DNA from 3 places in the Collibacillus ludicampi genome. Region 3 is predicted to be linked to each of the others. Evidence: riboswitches for the same ligand, from Rfam matches in the RefSeq annotation. Region 3 holds a riboswitch; each other region holds the start of a gene.
The links. Region 3 has a riboswitch for cyclic di-GMP ahead of DNHGIG_RS16715 (hypothetical protein). Riboswitches for the same ligand answer to the same signal wherever they lie in the genome.

Region 1 (7,261 bases), 2.2 Mb from region 3:
TACTCCGTTCAACGAGAGCTCCTGTAATGCTTTATGAGCGAGATTTCTACACTTTGGAATATCGGATCGCTTCTTGATCTCACCTTCACAGAGAATACGACCCTTCTTGTATTGAGGGATTTCATCTTTGGAGATCAGGAGGAATTTTCTCTGCGTCACGGCATACATGACATCCCGATAGATTTTCCATTCCTTTAGTTCCGTTTGTTCTTCGACTTCGGTTTCCTTAGGCTCTTTTTTATTAACGACCACTTCCTCTTCATTAGAAAGAGGTACAAAAGCAGGCATTTCACTCTTAATCTGTTTTTTAAGCTTCTCATACGTTTCAATCAGACAAGACTCTACATCCAAAGAAAGGTTTAACTCTTTCAGTCGCTCCGTAATCTTTTCTCTGTTTTGTACCCATGAATATAATAAGCCGGCTAAATGGATAGGAAGCTCTCGATCGACAACACTCATCGGTTCGTTTTCAAAGGTAAGTCTAGAGAATGCAAGATAGAACAATTCATCTGCACCCTCATAATTCAGCCGTAGTGCCATGTGTCGAGCAAGGTATCCAATAACAGCTCTTTGTTTCACATCATGCAACGTCAAACCAGAAGCAAGAGGTGGGGGCTGTGAATATTGTTTCTGTTCGGTACTTCTTTGAAATACCTTCTTGAATAACCGTCTCACGTATTCAACCGCCTTTGATTACAAAATACCTAATGGAGGCATGATTGTGACTTCATCGATAACAGCTCCTTTTGGCTGACAAAGGATATAAACGAGATGTTGAGCAAGTACAGAGGTAGGAATCATAGCTAATACATCCGGTTTCGGATCAATCGAATCCCAAAAGCTGCTGTTCACGGCACCGGGTAGGACGGCGGTTACTTGGACTCCCTTGGAACGTAATTCTGCTTGCAGGACACGCGTCAAACCCAAAATACCGAATTTAGAAGCTGAATATCCCCCGCATCCTGGAAGAATTGTGGTTCCCGCGATCGAGACGAGATTGATCATGTGACCTTTTCTTTGTTCGACCATGTGCTTACCGAAGTATTTACAGGTGAGGTAGGTTCCACGAAGATTAACGTTTATCATCTGATCAAAATCCTCGGTGGATGAGTCCAGTACGCTGGAGAACATTCCTACCCCGGCACAATTGATTAAGGCATCGACGGACCCAAAGTGTTCAAGGGAAACGCTTACGAACTTCTGAACGGAGGATTCATCCGTAACATCGAGCGGGACAGGTAGAACACTTCCTCCCTCGGTATCTATTTGATGGGCCAGATCATGTAATTCTTTTTCGTTTCTACTTCCAATAATTAACTTGGCCCCTAACTTACGGAGTTGAATGGCTGTTTCTTTCCCTATTCCACGGCTTGCTCCCGTAATGGCAACCGTTTTACCTTGCAGCTGCTTTGTATCCATTAGGCCTCAACACCTCTTTTTGATCCGAAGTATTCAAAGTAGTTTTTCTCCGTTTCCCAAAGACCGATTTTATGCAGATTGGGAAGATGGGGCGCTAGAAGCTTCCAAATGACGATTGCGACATTCTCCGAAGTAGGATTCAGTTCTTTGAATTCTTCCGTATCTAAGTTCAAATGTTTGTGATCAAACTTCTGTAGAACAATACTCTCTACGATTTGATCCAATTCTGCTAAATTGATAATCATACCGGTGACTGGATCAGGTTCGCCGGCTACCGTTACATCGAGATAATAGTTATGTCCATGGCCATGAGGGTTATTGCATTTACCAAAGATCTTTACATTTTCCTCCGCAGAGAGTTTATCACTATGTAAACGGTGGGCCGTACAGAAATGATATTTCCGGGTTAACGTCACCATGGACCCATCCTCCTTTTCGGAATACAAAAATGGATTTTCCCAAAGTCTAATTCTATGTAATTCACTATCGGGCATGTTACCTTGTAAGGAGTTCCAAAGATAGCTCACGATATTTTCGGTGGTTGGAATGTGTTTACGGAAATAGGGATGTTCCCGATCTAAAAATCTTCCATCCAATTCTTCGTTTACTAGATGCTTGACTACACGATCCACCTCCGTGATATTAACGACAATCCCTGATCTTTCATCGACGTCTCCTTTCACCATCACTTCTAGCGTATAGTCATGACCGTGGCCATTGGGATTGCTGCAGGGTCCGAACACGCGTCGATTTTCTTCATCACTCCATGATGGGACACGATAAACATGGGTAGCGGAAAAGGATAGTTTTCTAGACATGTAGATCTTCATTTTCCTCCTCCTTTTCCTACTACTCTCTGATTAAAGATTGCTCGAATTCACGGACCAACGCCTCGTTCTTACGGAATATACCTTTCTTTACAGTGGTTACTGTGACACTTCCTGGCTTCTTCACCCCTCGGGCACACATGCATAGATGGGTTCCTTCTAATGTCACGATGACCCCTTCGGGTTTCAAAACATCGGTGATCGCCTCCGCGATTTGTTGTGTCATTCGTTCCTGTACTTGCGGACGTTTGGATGTCAGCTCTACCAAGCGGGCAAACTTACTGAGTCCAACCACACGTCCATTAGGGATATACCCGATGTGCGCCTTACCATAGAAAGGTATAAGGTGGTGTTCGCAAAACGTATAGTAGCTGATGTCTTTCACTACAACCATTCCTTCGTATTCTTCTTCGAAGGTTGTGGTTAAGGCGGTTTTGGGATCTACCCCTACTCCTCCGAAAACTTCTGCGTACATTTTTGATACCCGCTTGGGCGTATCCAGAAGTCCTTCTCGATTTGGGTTTTCTCCTATCAATTCTAAGATCGATCGAATATGTTGTTCCAAAAGCTCCTGTTTTGTTATTGTTGCCATGTATTTACACCTCGCCTTTATTTATCGGAAATTTCTGTAATATAAAGAAGGCATAAAAAACCCACCTTGTTCAAGGTGGTTTCCAAATTCCACCTCTTCGGTAACTGGCTGGCATAGTCATTGACCGTAGCCCCTCTAGTTTTGCGTCCCTGGCTTTCGACAGGTTTGCCATTTATCGGAAGGTTTAATTTAGTACTTTTTCGCTATTATACCATATTCCCCTCGAATTCGACACGTTTCTACAAATTTCGATTAAATTCTCGTTGGCAGTAAATTGTTGCAACAGGAAATCATTTTGGTTTCTGCTTTTTGAAAGCGATTTCTCCTTGTCTAGATTTGTGAGACTGCTTGACTCGCGAAGTGTCTTAGAATGATATACCGGAATTTCTTTTGTGCAGTTCGCATTGGAAATACAACGTCATTTTTCGACATATTTAGGCTATTTTTTGTCGATTTATTGCATTTTTTGTCGAAAGACTATAGAATACAACCATAGGGTCCCATCCCCCATTGCTTTGAACATATCCAATCTCTTATATTTCTCGCGGTTATCCTTACCGCATCTTTTTTATCAATGTTATAAGTACGAACGAAAAAACCGCTTGAAAAGCGGTTTTAAATGAACTATCCAATCGATTGTATCTGTTCTTTGATCTTCTCTGCTAAAGGGGTTGCTTCTAATTCCCCTTTTAATTTTCGATATTCATCAAGAAATGAAGAGACATCGGGCTTTACACCTTTTTGTTTACACTCACGGGCCATGAGACGAAGATAGTAAAGAAACATTACTTCCGAGAATGTCGTCTCAGTTTTCGGAGTACGGCTGAGATGTTCACCTGTTTTTATAATCCCTTTTTTTATTTGATCAACCTTTCGCCGAACACTTGAAAATGGAAGCCCTAGAGATATTGAAAGTTGCCGGATCGACATGTGATGAAGATTTTCCTTTATGAAGGCAACTTCCGAATGCGTCCAACAATGATGTACCATCGAACGATTCTTGTATCTCTTTTCCCCCATTGTCTTAAATTTTCCTCTCTCTCTAATTTTGATCTGTACAATTTGCTTTCGTAAAAAAATAAAGAATTCCACCTTGAACATGGTGGAATTCTTTATTCCACCTCTTCGGTAACTGGCTGGCATAGTCACTGACCGTAGCCCCTATAGTTTTGCGTCCCTGGCTTTCGCCAAGTTTGCCATTATCGGAAGGTTTGATGTTAATATTGAATTATATACCTCTATTTTTCTACATAATTTTACTAAATACAAGTGTTTCGATGATGACTAATACCGCCAGGTAAAACCAAGAACCCTGTGATCCAATAGGAACACAGGGTTCTTGTCATTCTGTAAAACCGTTAACTTTTCTGTTGTACGGTAATCTGCGCATTGTCTTTCAACAGAGGGAGTTGGCTGGTGATCACCGAGTCACCGTCATTCAGTCCGCTGGTAACCAGCGTTTGGGATCCTTCCTGTTGCGCGATGGTCACTTCTTTGCGTCGAGCCTGATTGTGATCCGCTACATAGACATAAGATTTGCCATTGTCTTGCACGACTGCCGCCGTTGGGATAACGATTCCTTGTTTCGCGTCAGGTGCGAGCAGATTCACTTCCGTCACCATCCCTGATTTCAGGATCAGGTCTTTGTTGGGAACGGAAATCAGCACCGGATATCCTTTACCTTTTTCATCGAGAGGACTGATATTTTTCACTTGACCCTTGAAATACTGGTTGAGCGCGACCGCCTTCACCATGACCGGATCGCCGACTTTCAAATGGTTGATTGCATTCGCCGGTACATAGACGAGAATCTTCACCGTATCCAAGTTGGCGACCACGAGAACCGGTTGAGGCATTTGCGGAGAGACCATATCGCCGATCTCCGCGTTTTTCACACCGATAATCCCGTTGATCGGGGAGGTGACGGTCGCATCGGCAAGCTGATCCTGCGCGGTTTTCAAGTTGACCTGTGCCTGAACAAGAGCTTTGCGGCTCGCTTCGATGCCCGCCGTGCTTTGCGCAACCTCCACCTGTTGCTGTGCCGTCTGATAGCCCTCATTCGCGTTCCCCAGCGCCTGTTGCGCAGTAGCGAGCGCCCCTTTGGCCGCATCCAATTGTTCCTGCGCTCTTTGGTAATTCGCTTGCGCATTGACATAAGTTGTTTCCGCTTGTTCCAAATCCTTCTTCGAGGCCGCATTTTGCGCGTACAATTGTTCATAACGTTGCTTGTTGGTTGTCGCGTCATCCAACGCTTGTTTCGCGATGGTCAACGCATTTTCCAACTGCTGCACTTGGCTCTGTGCTTGCGTCAGGCCGTTTTGCGCCTGGATCACCCCGCTTTTCGCCTGAACAGCCGCGCCGTTCGCTTGATTCACCGAAGCTTGCTGCTGCGTTTCCGCCGTTTGCACGGCCGCCTGTGCCGCTTCCACAGCCGCCTGTGCACGGGCAACGGCGTTGCGAAGATCCCTGTCATCCAAGGTGAACAGCGTATCTCCAGCCTTCACGCGCGAACCGACGGAAACAGGAATGGAGGTGATTTTTCCGGCGATTTTCGGGACGATTTGCACCTCTTGATCCGGTTGTACCGTACCTGTATAGACAGGGCCCTTGCTGATCCATCCCGCTGTTGCTTTTGCCACTTCCACAGACAAAGGAGACCCTTGATCCTGTTGAAAAGCCTCTTTCGCGCCACATCCCGAGAGGACGGCCGTTCCGAACAAGCATGTACTGAGTACAAACGCCATTGTGACTCTTCTCATTCGACTCTTCCCTTCCTTTTCGTACGATCCATGATTTGCTGACCTTTACTGCCCCTTCGCCTTCGCGGGTGCTGGTTTTCTAAAAAACAGGACAAGAGGGATGGCCAGAAAGACAGGTATTGACGACAACAAGAAAGCATCCGCGATGCCGCGCGTCGTCGCATCTTGCATGATAAGTCCCGATAATTGGGATAACCCTTGCGTTCCCCGAAAGACCGGATTCGTACCGTAAGAAGTCACCGTGACCGCATCGGCGATGTATCGCGCATACATGGCGGCGCGGTCTTGCATGATCATAGTCAAAATCGCAATCCCAAACGAGGATGCGACCTGCCGGATCACGTTCGAGAGCGCGGAAGCATTGCCCACTTGCCGCGGATCGACGGCTGCGATCGCATTCATCCCCGCGGTGGACAAGGGCATCATACATAATCCAATACCGATACAACGGATGATATAGACCGCCTGCACCCATTTATGCGGGGTATCAACCGTCAGTGCATGGAGTTCGTAAGTCCCTCCAGCCAAAAGCGACAGCCCGGCCAGACCCAATGGAATCGCGCCGAACTTGTCAAACAGCCGTCCGGCAATCATCATCGTCAACGCCATGATGAGCGAAGCCGGCATCAACAAGAGACCTGTATCGATGGCTTCCATGCCTTGAATGTTCTGCAAATAGATCGGCATCAGGAAGACTCCACCGTATAAACCGATCGTTACGAGACTGGCGGCTACTACGCTCAACGTATACGTAACATTTTTAAATAAGCCGAGCGGAATTAACGGTTGTTCTTTTCCTGTTTCCACCCAAACGAGCAGCGCGAAACTCGCAATCGAAATGAAGATCAGAGAAACGATTTCAAATGAAGTCCATCCATCTTTCTGCCCGCTGCTCAACGCATACAACAAGGTGCCCGCCGATGTGGCGGAAAAAACGAATCCCCAAATGTCAAACGGTTTCCCTTTGACCGTTTCCGTCTCTTTTAACAGAAGCCAGGCCATCAGAATGGCCAGCACGATCACGGGGATACAGATGATAAAAAGAAACCGCCAATCCATCCATTCAATCAGGTAGCCGCTGAGCGTGGGTCCGATCGCCGGAGCCACCATGACGGAAACGCCCCATACGCCTAGTGCCGTCCCGATCTGTTCGCGGGGCATCAGTCTGTAAACGAGAGCCATACTGATCGGCGCGATCACCCCTCCGCCGATTCCCGCGACGATCCGCGCGAAGATCAGCGATGTATCGCTCCACGCCACCGCACTGAGGAGAGTGCCCAAGAGAAAAACAGACAGAGCCAGGATGAGGAACTTTTTGTACCCAAAACGTTCCCCCATAAATCCTGTGATCGGAATGATCACACCGGAAGCTAACATATAACCGGTGATCACCCATTGAATGCGATCCGTGGTTGAACCGAATGTGTTGATCAATTTGGGAATGGCCACATTGATCAAACTTGTATTCAGGACAGTAACAAACGTTCCGAGGATGACTGCTGCAAATGCCAGCCAGCGTTCGCTGGCCGATTCGCCGGGCGGAGTTGCCGTAGGTAGTCCTGTTGCTCCCACTTCGCAATCCCCCTTACGCGATATGTATTTTCACTTCGACGTTCGTTCCCGGAATCAGCGTTATGCCTTTGGGCTTGTTTAATTCGATTTCC
Region 2 (7,261 bases), on a different contig from region 3:
TCTTTTCAGACCAATGTCACGGAACGGATCTATGGCCGCGAACGCATTCATCCGGATGCCTTGTCCATTCTACAAGTGGGGGATAAAAAGATGGGTACATTTTGGGAAGTGGATACCGGTGAGGAAACCATACGCCGCATCATTCACGAAAAAGTAGAGAAATACGAGTCATTGGAACGATCCGGAGCCATCCAAAAACGATTTCCGGGTGCTCCCTTTTTCCCGATTGTAGTTCTCACATCCGGAAAAGAACGAGCTTTCAATCTCGAAAGACGCATAAAGGACAGTCAATCGAACAAAGACATTCGCTTTATCATTGGAGCCCATGATGACGATCTTGAAACCTTACTGTTTGGGGGAAGCCAACATGAAGCTCATCGTATGGTACGTTCGGCGGGAAACGAAAGCTAATCACATCTGGACGGTCGTCAAGATCAAAGCCTGCGAACATCACAAGCTGCTCGGCATCCTTGGGGCGATCTCCGTGTCCCTAGCGCTTCGAAGTCCGTCGATCGCCCATGCAGAGACACTCCATGCGGCGGCTCCTTACGATCCACAAGTCGTTCAAGCGACAAGAGACGTATTGGATGCGCTAGGAATGAATACGGAGGGAATGACCGGCCAACAGATCATGCAGGAGGCACAACGGTTTTCTTCTTCTCCGAAGGAATTACAGGCAGGGGGCTTTTTTTCAGGACTCGGAAAGATGATCGTCTATATCGTTAGGGAAAAAGCCCGTCAAAAACACCAGCAGGAATACGAGTTTGAAAAGAATCTGGAAGAGGAACTGAGAAAACAAATTTCGGAGCGGATCACGCATGACGATCCCCTCGATTATCCGGGCCTTTTGAAATACGATTCCTACCTTAAAATTCTGCGGAAATGCCGGACTCCAGCCGATCTGCAACGAATTCTGGATCATATTGAAGAATGGGGAATCCAGAGAGATGGGGTGGACGGGTTTACGTTGAATCAGAAGTTTAAGGAGCTGTATGAGGAAATCAGCCAAATACAGGAGGACATCTTGAATAAAAAGATCCATCGCATGGATGAAATTATGGATGATTTCTTGCACCGCTATAGACACTTTAGCCTTCCTTCAACGAATGAGTCATCAGACACTCTGATTATACCTAATCACTCGATAGTCCCCATATGGGACTTACCACAAGTTCCAATGCCAAGAATTTTTATGACAGAGATTCCTATCTCTCTTTAACACCACCAACAGTAAAGGTCATACTAACGACAAAAGATCAGTGATATGTTTTATAAACTTTTTCGTTACCTTTACATTAAATTAATTATGAAATAATAAATTTAGTATAGAAAATTTAGAGAGAGGGATATTTAAAGCAATGGGGGAAAAAAGCTCCATCTCTTCATTTTTGAACAATCAATTTTTCATGGGGGCTAGGGGTGGATATAGAATGGAACGTTGCTCGTTTCCAGGATGTAATTACGTGGCAGAAGTGGTTTTGAATCGTCATACCCTCGCTGAACATGGCATGAAGAAATCAGACGTTATAAAAAAATATGGTTCATTTACGGTCAAATTTTGTGTTCTCAATAAACGAATCAACCGATGGATACAAGAAGAAACTCCGAGCATAACCTATAATTCCTTCAATTTTTGAGTGTGAAATAACGATGAGCGACCTATCACTCCACAGTCCCCAATTGGGACTCAACACAAAATCCAATGCCAAGAATTTTTGTTACACCACTTTACAAAAACTATGTGTTTACGTTTGTTTACGAGGGATTGGTCCTGTAACATAAAAAACTAAGACTTGTATTTTGTCATATTTTGTATAAAAATAAGGGAAGAAATTTACACTACTAAAATCTAACCTCCGATAATGGCAAACCTGGCGAAAGCCAGGGACGCAAAGCTAGAGGGGCTACGGTCAATGACTATGCCAGCCAGTTACCGAAGAGGTGGAATAAAGAAATCCACCTTATGTAAGGTGGATTTCTTTACTTTTTCGAAAGCAATTAGTAGATCAAAATTAGAAAGAGGGAAATGTAAAGCAATGGGGGAGAAGAGATACAAGAATCGTTCGATGGTACATCATTGTTGGACGCATTCGGAAGTTGCCTTCATAAAAGAAAATCTTCATCACATGTCGATCCGGCAACTTTCCATGTCTCTAGGGCTTCCATTTTCAAGTGTTCGGCGTAAGGTTGATCAAATAAAAAAAGGAATTATAAAAACAGGTGAACATCTCAGCCGTAATCCGAAAACTGATACCATATTCTCGGAAGTGGTGTTTCTTTACTATCTTCGTGTTATGGCCCGAGAATGCAAGAAAAAAGGTATAAAGCCGGATGTCTCTTCATTTCTTGATGAATATCGAAACTTAAAAGGGGAATTAGAAGCAACCCCCATAGCAAAGACAATCAAAAAACAAATGAATCGATTGGATCGTTCGTTTGAAACCGCTCTTTAGCGCTTTTTTTCGTGCGTATTATAAAATCGAATAAAAAAAGATGCGGTATGGCTTACCGCACTGATGTCATGCTAGATGGATGATTCGCTTACACTTCAATATTTTATGCTTCTTCGACAAAAATTTCAATATATCGACAAACTTCGACATATTATGTCGATGCAAAAAAGACCCTCAAAGAGGATCTCTTTTGCACCAAATTGGTGTGACTAGTCAATGCATCATAACCGAGAACATTTCTATTATAACCATCTTCGCTAGACGACCTGTTTTAGCAAAGAAGGAAATGATCAGGGATTCCTATCGCATAAGGAAAATTTATATATAAATGGTTAATATTATAATTAATTGGGTAATGATACAAATATTCAACGAAAATTAACAAAAAATCACATAGTATTTAACAAGATATTGATATTCTATTTATTAAATAGAATATTAATAAAATATATATTTAGATAAGAGGGTGATATTTTATGTCAAGATTTGGACGTTATAGTTTTTTTCAGCTTCCTGACCTTATGGAAGAGATACGTAAACATTTACGAATTGCTGTTGTGTACGGTGGGGACAGTAGTGAGGAAAATGCAGTCATTAATAAGACACGGAATTATAGATCATGGAAAAGTTATAAGACAGTAGCATATGATATTCAAAATGCTCTTCGTGAAAATGGATTTCAATGGGTCACTATTTTTCCAGATGATATGTCCCTTATCGATAACCTGAAAAAAGAACAAATACAATTCGTTTGGCTCAACACTGGTGGGGTTCAAGGAATTAACCCAATGTCACATACGGCTGGAATATTAGAAATGTTGGGTATCCCGTATGTTGGACATAATCCAATCAACGCAACTTTATTAGATAATAAACATATATTCAAACATTTATTACATAGTTACGGGATCCCAACCGCTCCATTTGTCACCTGGGATGGTTCGAAAGGAGACTTTCTACCATCTGCCAACGAGGAATTTCAAAATACCTTTGCCAAATATGACGGCCCATTTATTGTTAAACCGGTATCAGGAAGAGCTTCTTTACATGTTCATTACGTTGAAAAACTCAGTGATTTAACAGTGAAAGTAAAAGAAGTATATAATCAAACTCATAATCTTGTCATGATTGAAAAATATTTATCGGGTAGGGAATTTTGCGCCTCTGTATATGGACATGTACAGTATAAAGAGGGTCAATTCTTTAAACATCCAGATCCTCAAGTTTTTTCTGTGTCGGAACGTGTGTTTGAACCAGGGGAAATGATTTTTACTTCTATGGATCAAAAACAAATTAGTGAAAAAAGGGTAACGTTGTTAAATGGAAAGAAAGAAGAAAAACTTCTATCTGATATTGTTCAAATCACACAAAAAGTTTATGAAGCATTCCATTTATCATCTCTGATTCGATTGGATATTAGAGCTGATGAAAATGGAAACTTGAATATACTTGAGGTTAATCCGAAACCGGATTTGAAAAGACCCGCTGATAATATAACCAGTATCGTTTGTCTCGGACTAAAGGAAATGGGGATCAATTATAAAGACTTAATTACTGGTATCTTAGCGGATCGTATAGATAAGTTATTATCCAATGAAGAAGTGAATCTGTTTCAATTTCATCATTATAAAGGTGTATCTGCTTAAAGTTAATCTTATCGAAACATAGATGGTGATAGTGACATGCACAAGATGTGTATGTCATTTATTTTCTATAGAAAGGAATTTATTCATGTTAGAACGATCTGTCCGAAATAAAATATTCCTGCTTTTACGTACAACGTTGTTAGCACTTATAGGAGGAGCGATATTTACTTTCATACATATACCCTTGTCCTGGATGCTCGGCCCATTAGTATCAACTATTTTATGGAGTAAATTAACAGAACGTACCTTATATTGGCCGTCTTACTTGAATAAGATTGGCTTAGCCATTATCGGCTATTCAATTGGTATTTCTTTTACTTATCCAATCCTACAACAGATCGTCTTACAATTACCAATGATGTTACTCACTACAGGGACAATGGTGCTTTTTAGTATACTCATGGGTTATGTGATCGCAAAATGCTCAGAAGCTCATATGTTTAGTGGAATCCTTGGATCGATACCAGGTGGACTGATCCAAATGGTTGCATTAAGCCATGAATTGAAAGAGACAAATGAAGCAATTGTAACTCTTATGCAAACCATACGTTTAATGTCTGTGATTTTTATCGTTCCGTTTCTCGTAGTCAACAGAATTCTTGTACATTCAAATGTGAATGACAGTATGGATTTGACAATGATATCAATCCATAATCTACAACTTTCATGGATTCATTATGCAATTTACTTCGTAATTGTAGTGATTGGTTGTTGGGGAGCGGTTAAACTTAATCTGCCAATTCCGTTTCTTTTGGGTTCAATGCTTGTCACTGCTTTACTTGTACTTGTAAATTTTCAAGCACCACAACTCCCCAAATGGATGACTTATCTCGCTCAATTATTTATAGGTACAACAATGGGACTATCGATGAATCTGAAATTTAATAAAAATTTGGGGTTATTAGTGTTACTCACCGGATTATCGAGTATTGGATTAATTGTTTTATCATTCTTGGCCGGTAAATTTATATCTTTCATTTATCCCGTTTCTCTTATAACAGCTTTTTTGAGTACTGCACCAGGCGGTATTGCAGAAATGGGAGTCACAGCAATGGAGGTTCATGCAAATTTATCCGTAATCTCGGCTTATCAACTATTTCGATTGTTTTTCATTTTATTTATTATTACCCCTTTTTTGAAGTGGTGGTTTCAGAGGAGAAGTCTTCATGAAGCTAATAAAGGTTAAATCAAGATCGTCATTGCCTTATAAGATTTCATAACAACGCCTCGTTCTTTTTTAAAAGAAAAATTATGCGCCTTTCATAAGGCGCATAATAAGGAAATATTACAATGTATTTATAACCAGATAGAAAATGTCGAAGTTAATGCGAAAAGCAGTATTTCACATTTTAAACCTTTCGACTGATTGCGATAACTCGATTGCTAATTTGGATAATGTAGACGCAGAAGCACTGATTTCTTCCATTGAGGCTAATTGTTCTTCAGCAGCCGCAGATACATTTTGGGTTCCTGAAGCAAATGTTATTGCTATTTCTTTTATATTTTCCATTACTTGAACAACCTTTTCTGAACCTGCTGCCATTTGCTGTACGGAAGCCGATATTTCTTGAATTTGATTGAACACATTAGATATAGATTGTTGAATCTGACTAAACGATTCATCAATCTTCTGTACGTTTTGAATCCCGTTAATAACCTCTTTTTCACCTTCCTCACTATCATGAATTACATCGTTGATTTCCTTTTGGATTGTGAGAATGACTTCTGAAATTTGTTGAGCAGATTGAGCGGACTGCTCCGCTAATAATCTTACTTCATTCGCAACAACTGCAAAACCTCGACCTTGTTCACCGGCTCTTGCTGCTTCAATAGCTGCATTCAATGCAAGAAGATTTGTCTGATCAGCTATATTGGTAATAATATCTACAATCTTCCCAATCTCAGCAGAATGAGAACTGAGACGTTTTACTGCTTGATTTGTCTTATCGACAATAGTACTGATAACATTCATTTCATTGACCGTTGTTTGGATCGCTCGATGCCCTTCTTGAACCACTGAATGAGCCTGTGATACGGATTCAGAAACATTTTGCGCGTTTGCAGCTATTTGTTGGATATCTATTACTAAGTTATTCACTGTTTGAGCTGTCTCTTCCGTATGCTGTGCTTGCTGCTCAGATCCTGTTGCTATTTCCTGTATGGTATATACAATATGCTCCGTTGCTTGGCTTGTTTGTTCTGCACTTGCGGATAATTCTTCTGATGAAGCCGCCAATTGACTAGATGTATCAGACACCCCTAATATAATAGACCGAAGCGATTCGACCATAGAATTGAAACTATGGCTTAATTTGCCTAATTCATCGTTGGATTTTATATCTATCGTTTCAGTTAGGTCTCCCTGACTTATTTTTTCTGACGCGTTGATTAATGTTTTCAACCGGAGGGTGATTGAGCGAATGAAATAATAAGCTAAAATTGCGCCCAGAACTACAGATATGGCAACTACTATAAATGTTGTATGATAGATTGGTTTTGCCGCATCAGTGACTTCATATGTATACATGGTACCCGCAATTTTCCAACCGGTTAGTTTATTTGTTGCGAAAAATAATTCTTTTGTAAGACCGTCGGAACCCATATACTCGAATATTCCAGATTCCTGTTGAAACATCGGATCTATTTGTTTAAATGAGGCAGATCCGGTTTTCAGAGTGGGATGAACAACAATTTTTTTATTTTGATCTACAATAAATGCATATCCTTTTTCTCCGATATTCGCAGTTTTCACTGCATTCATCAACGTTTCCAACTTGAGGTTCACTGCTATGACGCCAGATCCATCATAAATACTTCTCGCTATAGTGACGACGAATTCATTTGTAGAAGGATCTGGGAAGGGATTAGTAACTATAACTTTCCCCTTATTATCCATAGCCTGCTGATACCATAACATTTTTCTGGGATCAAAATTATTTGGTAACTTTAATTTAGGAGAATCAATAAAAGATCCATCTGAAGTTCCTATGAATATACTTTCCACTTCTGAATGAAGGGACTTATATTGATCTAGTAATCCTTTCATCTTATCATCTTGAATAGAGTTTGCTGATACTTGCCGAGATAGTAAATCAATATCTTGCATTTTAGAACCGATAATGAGGTCAACATTATGGTTAAGAAGAGCTACGTTTTCGTTCG
Region 3 (9,479 bases):
AAACCAAGCGTCGGGATGTCCATCGCTGCTAGGAGGAGTGGTGCCCCCATGAACATGGACAACCGTTCTTACTTCGGGAGCGCCTTTGTTGGCACCATGAATAGTTTTGTCCACCGGAAGGAAATGTCGTTCGGGCAGATGGTTGGCCCAAAGGACATTCACTTTTTCATTCTTTTCCACGATCGTGGGTCCGGGATATTGTCCTTCATATCCCCATAATCGTGTAGCGGGAAGGTCACGATGGAGTTTCTGATAAAATTCTTTCATTCTCACTATATAAAACGTGGAATCCTTATCCTTTTTGATTGGCTTGAGTGTTTTCAATATAGGCAATTGATCGACAAAAGGTTGGAGACGCCTTTTTAACATCAAAATGTTCTCCTTTCATAAGAATTAAAATCATGTTATTTAATGCGGAGAAAAATTTAATTTCTTGGATTCACACCCTTTATTTTAAAAATAGTGTCTTATCCCGTATTTAAGGGGTCACTGTACCATTTCGGGTAAACTGTACGTTTAGACACAAAATCACCTACCTGTACGGTAAGGAGCAGTTTGCTTTTCAAGGGTCTTCTCGTCTGAAATCGCTGTTGCGTAATGCTCACTTTCGTAAGAATACTTACCCGTTCTCGGAGGATACCCCCTAGGCTGTGGTATTCCATCCTGCTAAGATTATATGAATTTACAATCGGTCAAGCTCTCCGCTAGAATTGATTTTTCTATGAGTCTATTAAAATTAGACAAATTACTACTCTACTTTCACTGATTTTTTAATGAGTCTATGAAAATAGACAAATTGCTAATGCATTATTCTCCCCTCCTGAATTAACTGTAATAGATAAAACAGGAAGGGGGGGGGCTATAGTAGTTGGACCTTTCACCCGATGGGCGATTGTATTTCTTATCATCTTCGTCTTGTTCTTCTTGCTTGTTCCTGGTTATGGCGGTGCAGGCTATGGAGCAGGAGCTGGTGCAGGTGCATACGTATACTAAGGATCAATTTCTCCAAGTGACAAATGACCCTGATTACCAAGCGGTCTTTTAATCTACTTCCCACGTAACTCAGATTGATTACTCTGGACCTCCCCCGGAATTGAGCAACGTACAACCTTGTAGTGGGGTAACGTTACAAAGGGCTCATTCCTCCCTTTCGTCCTGACCGCAGGGATTAAGGTCTGGATCGCGGCGGTAAAGCCTCCACCGAAGAAAGTGGGGCTTCTTGCGTTTTCATGAAAAAAAGAGCCACCTAATTGGTGGCTCGTAAAATGGAGGGGCTAAGTGCATGGCATTATAAGTATCGCCTTTTCGAGGAAGAATATTCCTGACTGAGAAATTATGTTCATCTTGGCGCCGGGAGTGCAAGATATCAGACACTCTTCTCACGGATCGTAGAGGAGTGGCATGCCGGATTCGGAGATGATTGCAACCTGGGCGGCGTGATGAACGAGAAAGGATGATGCAAGCTGAAAGAGCAACCGTTACGGTGCAAAGGTTGATTATGGGGCCGGTGGGACGGGTTGAAGCAATTCTGCAGTAGTATCCCGTGTGTGATTGAGCAAGAGTTACATTTATTGGGTAGATGGCGGCAAAATCGATGCTCGCTACCTCCACCCCTAAAAAACCGACTTCCACCCTTAGCGTGGTTGAAAATCGGGTTTTTTACTTCTCTGAGTTCTTAGCGTGGTAAATCCGCGTTTTTCTGTCGGGACCCCTATTTTTTCGTGCATAAAAAATAATCCTTTGGGACAATCTACCATTTGCCTACAAACAAATGGAGAGCAGACCATCTCTTTGATCATTTGAGTGGGGATAATAAATTTTATGTAGAAGGATTCGTTCCTGTTCTGATACAAGTGACAATTGGTGTGTCTGTATTTGACGAAAAGTATTTGTAGGAAATTATATCCTCTTGCCGAATTTTGAAGGTGGGAGGGATTCTGATGAGTGATTATAAGGTTGAAACATTGAAACGTGGTGTTTTTAATGGTGTAGAGTACGTTGGGATTGGTCAAGCCCCCAATTTGTAGACAGCAAGAAAAAACCCTAGCTAAGCTGCGAGCTGACGCCTGTATTCAACAGGTGTCAGCTTGTTTTTGTTCAACTGGATTCGCTCTTCATTGTAGAAGCGAATATACTCATCAATTCTCCTTTGTGCTTCCTTCTTGTCTGGTATATCATAGAGGTAGAGTTCTTCTGTCTTCAGATGAGAGAAGAAACTCTCAATACAGGCGTTGTCAAAGCAATTGCCTTTGCGTGACATGCTGATTCGGGCGCCAACCTTCTGCAGCATGTCATGGTATTCGTGGGACGTGTACTGGAATCCTCTGTCACTGTGCAAAATGACTCCCGTAGCGTCCTTTCTCTTTTCAAAGGCTCGTTTGACTGTGTTTACTACCAATAGATTGTCATTACGATCACTGATGCAGTAGCTAATGATCTCATAGTTGAACAAATCCATGATGGAGGAAAGATATAACCATCCCTCTGTGGTTCGGATATATGTCACATCCGTTACCCACTTTTGATTGGGTGCCTCTGCATGGAAATCACGGTTTAATAGGTTCTCGGCAATGCGGGATCCTAGGTTAGCTACCTGCTTACTATGAACGTGTCGTTTTCTACGAATCTTAGCTTTTAAGCCCATATTCTGCATCATTCTTAAGACTTTCTTGTGGTTTACCTTCAGATGAAACTGACGTTCCAATTCAGCTTGAATACGGCGATATCCGTATCTTCCTTTTCGTTGTTCATAAACAGCGCGAATTTTCTCCTTAAGCTCTTCGTCTTTATGGGGTTGTTGTTGGCGCTTTACATATTTGTAGTACCCACTACGAGAGATCTGTAGAAACTTACATAACTCATCAATGGAATATTTACCATGAAGGGCTTTCACAATCTGATGTTTTACCGATACACCTCCCGTTTCAAGATCTCTAACCACTTTTTTAAGACATCATTCTCCATTTCCAAACGACGTACATACCGCTCCTGATCTACATATTCCTTCCGTCTCCCCCTATGTTCCAGAAGACCGTATTCTCCTTCTTCCCGATACTTCTTCATCCATACCTTTAAACGACCAACATCCTCAATTCCTAATAACTCCGCCACTTGTTTCTTGGTCTTACCTTGTAATCTCATCTCCACCGCTTGCTTTTTTAACTCAAAACTATATGTCTTAAATTTCTGTCCCTTTTTTGCCATAACAAAGATGCACCCCCTAAAGTATTATGGATGTTCCCTAGGGGTTTTTCCACTGTCTACTTTAAGGGGTGCACACTAACCTTCGGGTGCTTTTTCTTTTGCATTGAGGTGATCATCATGCCGCAACGACAACAGAAACCATGCGCTCATATCGGATGCCCGAACCTCACAAGAGAGCGATACTGTGAGCATCACAAGCAACAGGCATGAATTTGTATATATCAAGACGAGAGGCTGAATCTGAGGTTGAGAGACGTGAGCGAGAGGCTGAGCCAGAGAGACGTCGCCGTACCACAGGTCGTCGGTGATCGAGAGTCAGAGAAGAGATTTTCCGGCCTAGCCGGGACTCCTACATATTCTCCAATCTCCCCACCGCCTCCGCCTCAAGCATCGGCGGCATGTACGGTGCCCTCTTAATTTGCCCCTTCTCCTTATACTCCACCATCACACCCACAGTCGCCATTCCTTTTTATGTAACTGCCTCCTTAAGGCGACCATCTCTTCCGAGATTCTTCCCTTCACAGATTTAAATATTCCATGTGTCCAGGGTTGCGAAGTCTTCATCTCTCGCTCGATCATCTTCAACATCAGCTCTCGAAGCAAGAACTCGCGGATCAATTCAGTTGCGCGTACTTCCATTATGATCACCTATAACGAGAACGTATGTTCTTATTATAGTGTTCTGATCTGCGAATGAAAATACAAAACCCTAGCGTGTAGCTGAGGAACATATACTGCCTTGTGAGGTGATCGTGAGGATAATTTACAAATAATAGGCAAAAGTTTAGTCATTCACCCATGTACACACGTAATATGTTAGTGGTATTACACTGGGCGTATGTGCTTGAGTAAACTGAACTTCACCGGAAATGAGGGGAGAGTCGTAATTGTGGATATGAAAGCCCTCTACGACCCACAATTCGTTATTAATGCAGGATGCGCACCTTATGGCCCTCCCGGCCCACCAGGACCAAAGAGGATGGGGATACAAGAGCCAATTGGTACTCAGGGTCCTCCAGGACGACAAGTACCTGCCATACCTGGTGTACCTGCCATACCTGGTGTACCTGCCATACCTGGTGTACCTGCCATACCCTTCTGGACATACTGGATCTACTGGACCTATTGAAGACTTTTATTTCCCAACCTCATATAATAAGAACATACGTTCTTGTTTTGGGGAGGGAAAACAACATGCGAATAATCGACGGAAACATCTTCGAATCCATGCGCATCATTCTTCCGGAACATCGTGCGACCATGCGGCGTTTGGAAAAGGAAGCAAAAGGGCAGCCGCGACCTGTCTTAGATGAACAAAAGATTGAGGAGATGTCGCGTGTACTTACCGATGCAATCCAGGATTCAAGACCCGTTAAGGTAACAATGTATAATCCGTTCGGGCATGAACTGGTGGTAATGGTCCCAGAGAAGATTGATTCGTATGCCAAGACATTGACGGGTAAGGATCTAGATGGAAATGTACGGTACATTCCACTGACAGACCTTATAGATGTAGAATGACCAACCTTACTCGGGTTGGTTTTCTTTTTCCTCACCCCTGTTAATAATACATTTATTTAACCTCTCTAAAATACACTCCACCGAATCGTTCTTCACATTCCCGACGAGTGGCGATACCGGATACGCTCTCATCTCCTCAGCAGGGTAGGGCACAAGCAATGACTGTAGTAACTTAACATCCTGCTTCTTCCGATCCATCCAGATCGCTTCATCTTCAGGCCGAAGAATCACCGGCATACGGTCGTGGATCTCGCCATCCTCCACATAGTCACTCCCCTGTGTGTCCAAGTGAAAGTGCACGTATGTACATTCGAACCAGCCGACCATCCCAAACAAGTTGCCACTACGAGGGCTTAGTCCTGCAACATAAAATAATAAGACTTGTATTTTGTCATATTTTGTAGAAAAATAGATGAAGAAAATTAATACTACTAAAATCAAACCTCCGATAATGGCAAACTTGGCGAAAGCCAGGGACGCAAAGCTATAGGGGCTACGGTCAATGACTATGCCAGCCAGTTACCGAAGAGGTGGAAAGAAGAATTCCGCCTTGTTCAAGTGATTTAAGCAGGGTGGAATTCTTTTTCTTTTTGAAAACCATTAGCATAGATCAAAATTAGAGAGAGGGAATTTAAAGCAATGGGGGAAAAGAGATACAAGAATCGTTCGATGGTACATCATTGTTGGACGCATTCGGAAGTTGCCTACATAAAGGAAAATCTTCCTCACATGTCGATCCGGCAACTTTCAATATCTCTAGGGCTTCCATTTTCTAGTGTTCGGCGCAAAGTTGATCAAATAAAAAAAGGGATTATAAAAACAGGTGAACATCTCAGCCGTAGTCCAAAAACTGAGACGACATTCTCGGAAGTGATGTTTCTTTACTATCTTCGTCTCATGGCTCGAGAATGTAAACAAAAAGGTATAAAACCAGATGTTTCTTCATTTCTTGAAGAATATCGAAATTTAAAAGATGAATTAGAAGCAACCCCCTTAGCAGAGAAGATCAAAGAAAAAATACAATCCAATGGATAATTCGTTTTAAACCGCTTTTTAGCGGTTTTTTCGTTCGTTTTATAAATAGAAAAAAATGCGGTAAAGATAACCGCGAAAAATATAGAGATGGGATATGTTCAAAGCAATAGGGGATGGGTGTCCCACTCTTGTATTTTATTACTTTTCGACAAAAAGCGCAATAAATCGACAATAATTTTTCTCCACGTTTGATCCACTAAGAAAATGAGATTGCTCATCAACTGTCTACGTACTTTAACAAACTCGTTGGCGACCATCTCCTTAAGAGTCTGGAACACACCACTTGGAAAGATGGAACACATCAAACATGCAAAGAAACCAGAAACTAGTTTAAGGGGCTTAAGAGGTACGATTGTCTTTTTTCGGGTCCAATACCTCCGGTAACACTAGACGGCTTCTTTATTCAAAATAAAAGGTTCCACCTGTATTGGAAGAACACTTTTTGTATACCAACATTACTATTAACTAACTATCTATAAGCCTGTTCAATAATCGCGTAAAACCCTTTGTCCGGTTTAAAAAACAACTCAATCGGTGCGCGATAATAATCCCTTAAATTAATTTCGGCCTGAAGAAAAACATTTCGGGAAACTTTGCTCGAATTTGCCCGCGATGATTATTCACCATCGTAGATGGAGTAGCGTTCGTTGGGCGTATCGTTGCGCTAGATCAAGCAGGTCTTCAAATGGCACTGATCCCCCCTGTTCTCATATTTCCTACATGTTCCATCGTCAACATCAGCTTTGCTGAACTTGATGATCTCTAACCTAGTTGGTCCCAGCTAGATACCACAAATTCCCTAAGGGAGAGATTTGAGTCCTTGGTAGATATATCCCTTCACCTATAAAGAGGTATTATTTATAAAAACAATGAATCTAATTAAATAAAAAAAGAGGAGTTAAAAAATTACTCCCCGTGAAAATGATTCAATTAACTAAAAAAATCGTCGTCTAAGAGCGAAGAGTAGGAAGAAGGGGATAAAGAAGAATGGGTTGAAAAAGGGTCTAAAAAATTGGACAGTCTCGTAATCCGGTTTCAACGAATGATCCGTGTATTTTACTTTCAGGTCTTCTGATTCACCAACGACTCCTGTCATTCTTCCACGAGGCATTGCAAGAACAATTCCGTCCGGACGAACTTCATGCAAGATACCATAATGTACTCCGTATGCCGAATGACATTCTACCCACTGTCCGAGAAGGCTTCTGCAATATGCTGGACTCACACTCATAGACTCACCTCCCAGAAATTAAATAGCCCAAATCAAGCTTCCTGGTTTGAGCAAACACCAAAAAAAGGGGATGAACTATATACAGTCATACCGCCCCTGTAGACGAATCTACAGAGGCGTTCAGGAGGAATTTTTTATTTCTGTATTTATGGAGATTAGTAGGTTCCAGGAATGAGCAGGATAAACAGCACGAAAATGATTAGGAATACTACTGCCCAACGAGTAAAACCACCGAATGTTCCGTACATGATACTGTCTCCTTTCTTTAAAAGAACTCCTTTAATACGGTACTCCAGTGAGAGAAACACCAAGGACATTACAATTTAGCACGAGTAAGGAGCTGCTGCTGCAGGAGCAGCACCAGAGTAACCTGGAACGAGCAAGAAGAATAAAACAAAGATGATCAGAAACACAACAGCCCAACGTGTGAATGGTCCGAAACATCCATCCATTGATTTTCCTCCTTTCCATCGAAATACTGATCTAGACCTTTTTAGTTACTAGTAAATTGGAACTGTCCTACAAACGGTGGTGTAAGTGGGAATTAAAAGAATGAACAATACAAAGATGATCAAGAAAACGACTGCCCAACGAGTGAAACCACCAAATACCCCATCCATTTTGATTCCCTCCTTTACCTTTTCAGCTATAACAGTTAATGCATGCAAAATGGCTCCCGAAACAGACAAGTATCATTGGCATCAAGTCTATTTTTGATAAATTACTTGAAAAATCAGCAGTAGCGGAAAGCTTGACCGCACGTTTTTGAAGTAGATTCATATAATTTAGTAATCCGGAAGGAATACCACTGCCCAACGGGTATAACCTCCACCTCCAATAAAAAGGCGCCTCCTAAACTCCCAAGAGGCGTCTTTTTATGCATATGATCTCACTCTAATTGTAGGGTATACTCCATGTTGGCAGCGTAAACAATCATAAGGGTTCCGTTATTTTAGACAGAGCAAATAAAGAAGTACCGACCGATTATGAGTAACGGGTCATAAGACATGTTAGACCGCTATATCCAGGATTTTAACGCCGACCTATAATTGACCCAGGCAAAAGAAATGACCCACTCCCGTCGAATATATCCCAAGATTTGGGGTGTCTCAATTGGGTTCGATTCCACACGCTCCCGCCAAATGTGAGAAGACTTGAGCCACAAGGGCTCAGGGCTTTTTGATTTCTCCTACGACCTCCTTGAAAAACGTTAGGGTAAGTCCGAGTTTCGGATATCAGGCGTTGGTTTTCAAGATCGACGTTACCATTTTTAACGCGTTTTAAACTTTCTCTCTGAATCACGTATTTCTTTATAATATCAACATTTTCTTTATGAGCTCTCACGCTCTTTTACTCCCTTACTACTCTTTGATTTGCAAACTGATTTGCACAGTTAAAATAGAAATAAGTCAATACTAACCTCACTATTTTTTAGATATTCATTTGTTTATTAGTCTTATTAGTCTTCATGACCTGTTTTCAGGTGAGTTCACCGCTGCCTTTCAAAAGACCTTCTGTGCAGGAAGGTTTTTTATTTTCTTAAAACGATCCAGAAAAAATTGTTTTATGAACTAAATAATTTGTACCTTTCCATTTGGTTGTCTCTTGAATTTTCTATTATCAAGGAGTAACGGGTCGTCGCCGCTCAACGGGTCATCGTCGCTCAACGGGTCATCGTCGCTCAACGGGTCATCGTCGCTCAACGGGTCATCGTCGCTCAACGGGTCATCGTCGCTCAACGGGTCATCGTCGCTCAACGGGTCACGCATGAAAAAGCCCCGTATACCCTTTTTAGGGCCGGGGCCTAGATGCAAATGTTTGTTGACACTAGGAAATGGCGGGTTGGGGTGGTTTGGCCATTTCACAGTAGGGAGCAGATCACACAGGATCTGGCCGAGATCATTCGAAGGGGCTGCGCCATCAACGTGATACGAGCCGGCAGACAGACGAGGACGCCGTTTATGGAGAAGATGGCACAGGCTTTGAGTAATAAAAAGCAAAAAATAGAAAGCCCGTAATGAGCCTTATTTATTGCCGAATTATGCACATAAGCCCGCGACATTCTTTTAATACATTATGATATAACCTTTTGAACTCCATGGTGCAGAACCTATTCGATTACCCAATGCAAAAAGGGTCTGAATCAAACTCAGCCTCTTTGGTGACGGTTGGGGACGAATTTGGGAATAAATTCGTTAAAAAGTCCTAATTGAGAGATTTATATATGTACTACACTTCACACGAATGTGCGGGGTTTGCTTTTCGAGCACCATTGTGTAGATGGTTTCATCGCATATTCCGAGATATTCAGCAATTTCCGCCACTGAGAGTTGTACGTTTCACGAGAATCATCTCCTTAGTTTGAAGGTGTTATTGGTTAATATTAAAAAGAAACGAACAAGCAGACAAGTCGCATCGACAATATACATCAACATAAAACCACCTCATTCGGGCTGAGGTGGTTTTATTTGGGACCGAATCGCTCCAG

Region 1: linked by a shared signal. The riboswitch ahead of DNHGIG_RS05680 (hypothetical protein) and the one ahead of DNHGIG_RS16715 (hypothetical protein) in region 3 are both predicted to bind cyclic di-GMP.
Region 2: linked by a shared signal. The riboswitch ahead of DNHGIG_RS20550 (hypothetical protein) and the one ahead of DNHGIG_RS16715 (hypothetical protein) in region 3 are both predicted to bind cyclic di-GMP.

The regions. Positions count from the first base shown of each region.
Region 1 covers NZ_BOQE01000001.1:1,120,842-1,128,102, forward strand. Annotated here, with positions in the region: gene DNHGIG_RS05660 (ATP-binding protein) at 1-675, opposite strand, end outside; gene DNHGIG_RS05665 (SDR family oxidoreductase) at 694-1,419, opposite strand; gene DNHGIG_RS05670 (6-carboxytetrahydropterin synthase) at 1,419-2,249, opposite strand; gene folE (GTP cyclohydrolase I FolE) at 2,269-2,838, opposite strand; cyclic di-GMP riboswitch class I at 2,935-3,018, opposite strand; gene DNHGIG_RS05680 (hypothetical protein) at 3,463-3,858, opposite strand; cyclic di-GMP riboswitch class I at 3,963-4,046, opposite strand; gene DNHGIG_RS05685 (efflux RND transporter periplasmic adaptor subunit) at 4,197-5,597, opposite strand; gene DNHGIG_RS05690 (DHA2 family efflux MFS transporter permease subunit) at 5,643-7,169, opposite strand; gene DNHGIG_RS05695 (HlyD family secretion protein) at 7,183-7,261, opposite strand, start outside.
Region 2 covers NZ_BOQE01000002.1:30,924-38,184, reverse strand. Annotated here, with positions in the region: gene DNHGIG_RS20560 (replication-relaxation family protein) at 1-411, shown strand, start outside; gene DNHGIG_RS20555 (hypothetical protein) at 368-1,219, shown strand; cyclic di-GMP riboswitch class I at 1,855-1,938, shown strand; gene DNHGIG_RS20550 (hypothetical protein) at 2,037-2,453, shown strand; gene DNHGIG_RS20545 (D-alanine--D-alanine ligase family protein) at 2,930-4,099, shown strand; gene DNHGIG_RS20540 (AbrB family transcriptional regulator) at 4,185-5,285, shown strand; gene DNHGIG_RS20535 (methyl-accepting chemotaxis protein) at 5,442-7,261, opposite strand, start outside.
Region 3 covers NZ_BOQE01000001.1:3,285,369-3,294,847, forward strand. Annotated here, with positions in the region: gene DNHGIG_RS16680 (multicopper oxidase family protein) at 1-369, opposite strand, end outside; gene DNHGIG_RS16685 (IS3 family transposase) at 2,048-2,941, opposite strand; gene DNHGIG_RS16690 (helix-turn-helix domain-containing protein) at 2,905-3,204, opposite strand; gene DNHGIG_RS21225 (DUF8602 domain-containing protein) at 3,322-3,414, shown strand; gene DNHGIG_RS16695 (hypothetical protein) at 3,649-3,843, opposite strand; gene DNHGIG_RS16700 (hypothetical protein) at 4,094-4,333, shown strand; gene DNHGIG_RS16705 (YolD-like family protein) at 4,399-4,725, shown strand; gene DNHGIG_RS21095 (SOS response-associated peptidase family protein) at 4,732-5,166, opposite strand; cyclic di-GMP riboswitch class I at 5,169-5,252, shown strand; gene DNHGIG_RS16715 (hypothetical protein) at 5,455-5,760, shown strand; gene DNHGIG_RS16720 (hypothetical protein) at 6,695-6,991, opposite strand; gene DNHGIG_RS16725 (hypothetical protein) at 7,315-7,443, opposite strand; gene DNHGIG_RS16730 (hypothetical protein) at 8,563-8,760, opposite strand; gene DNHGIG_RS16735 (helix-turn-helix domain-containing protein) at 9,187-9,315, opposite strand.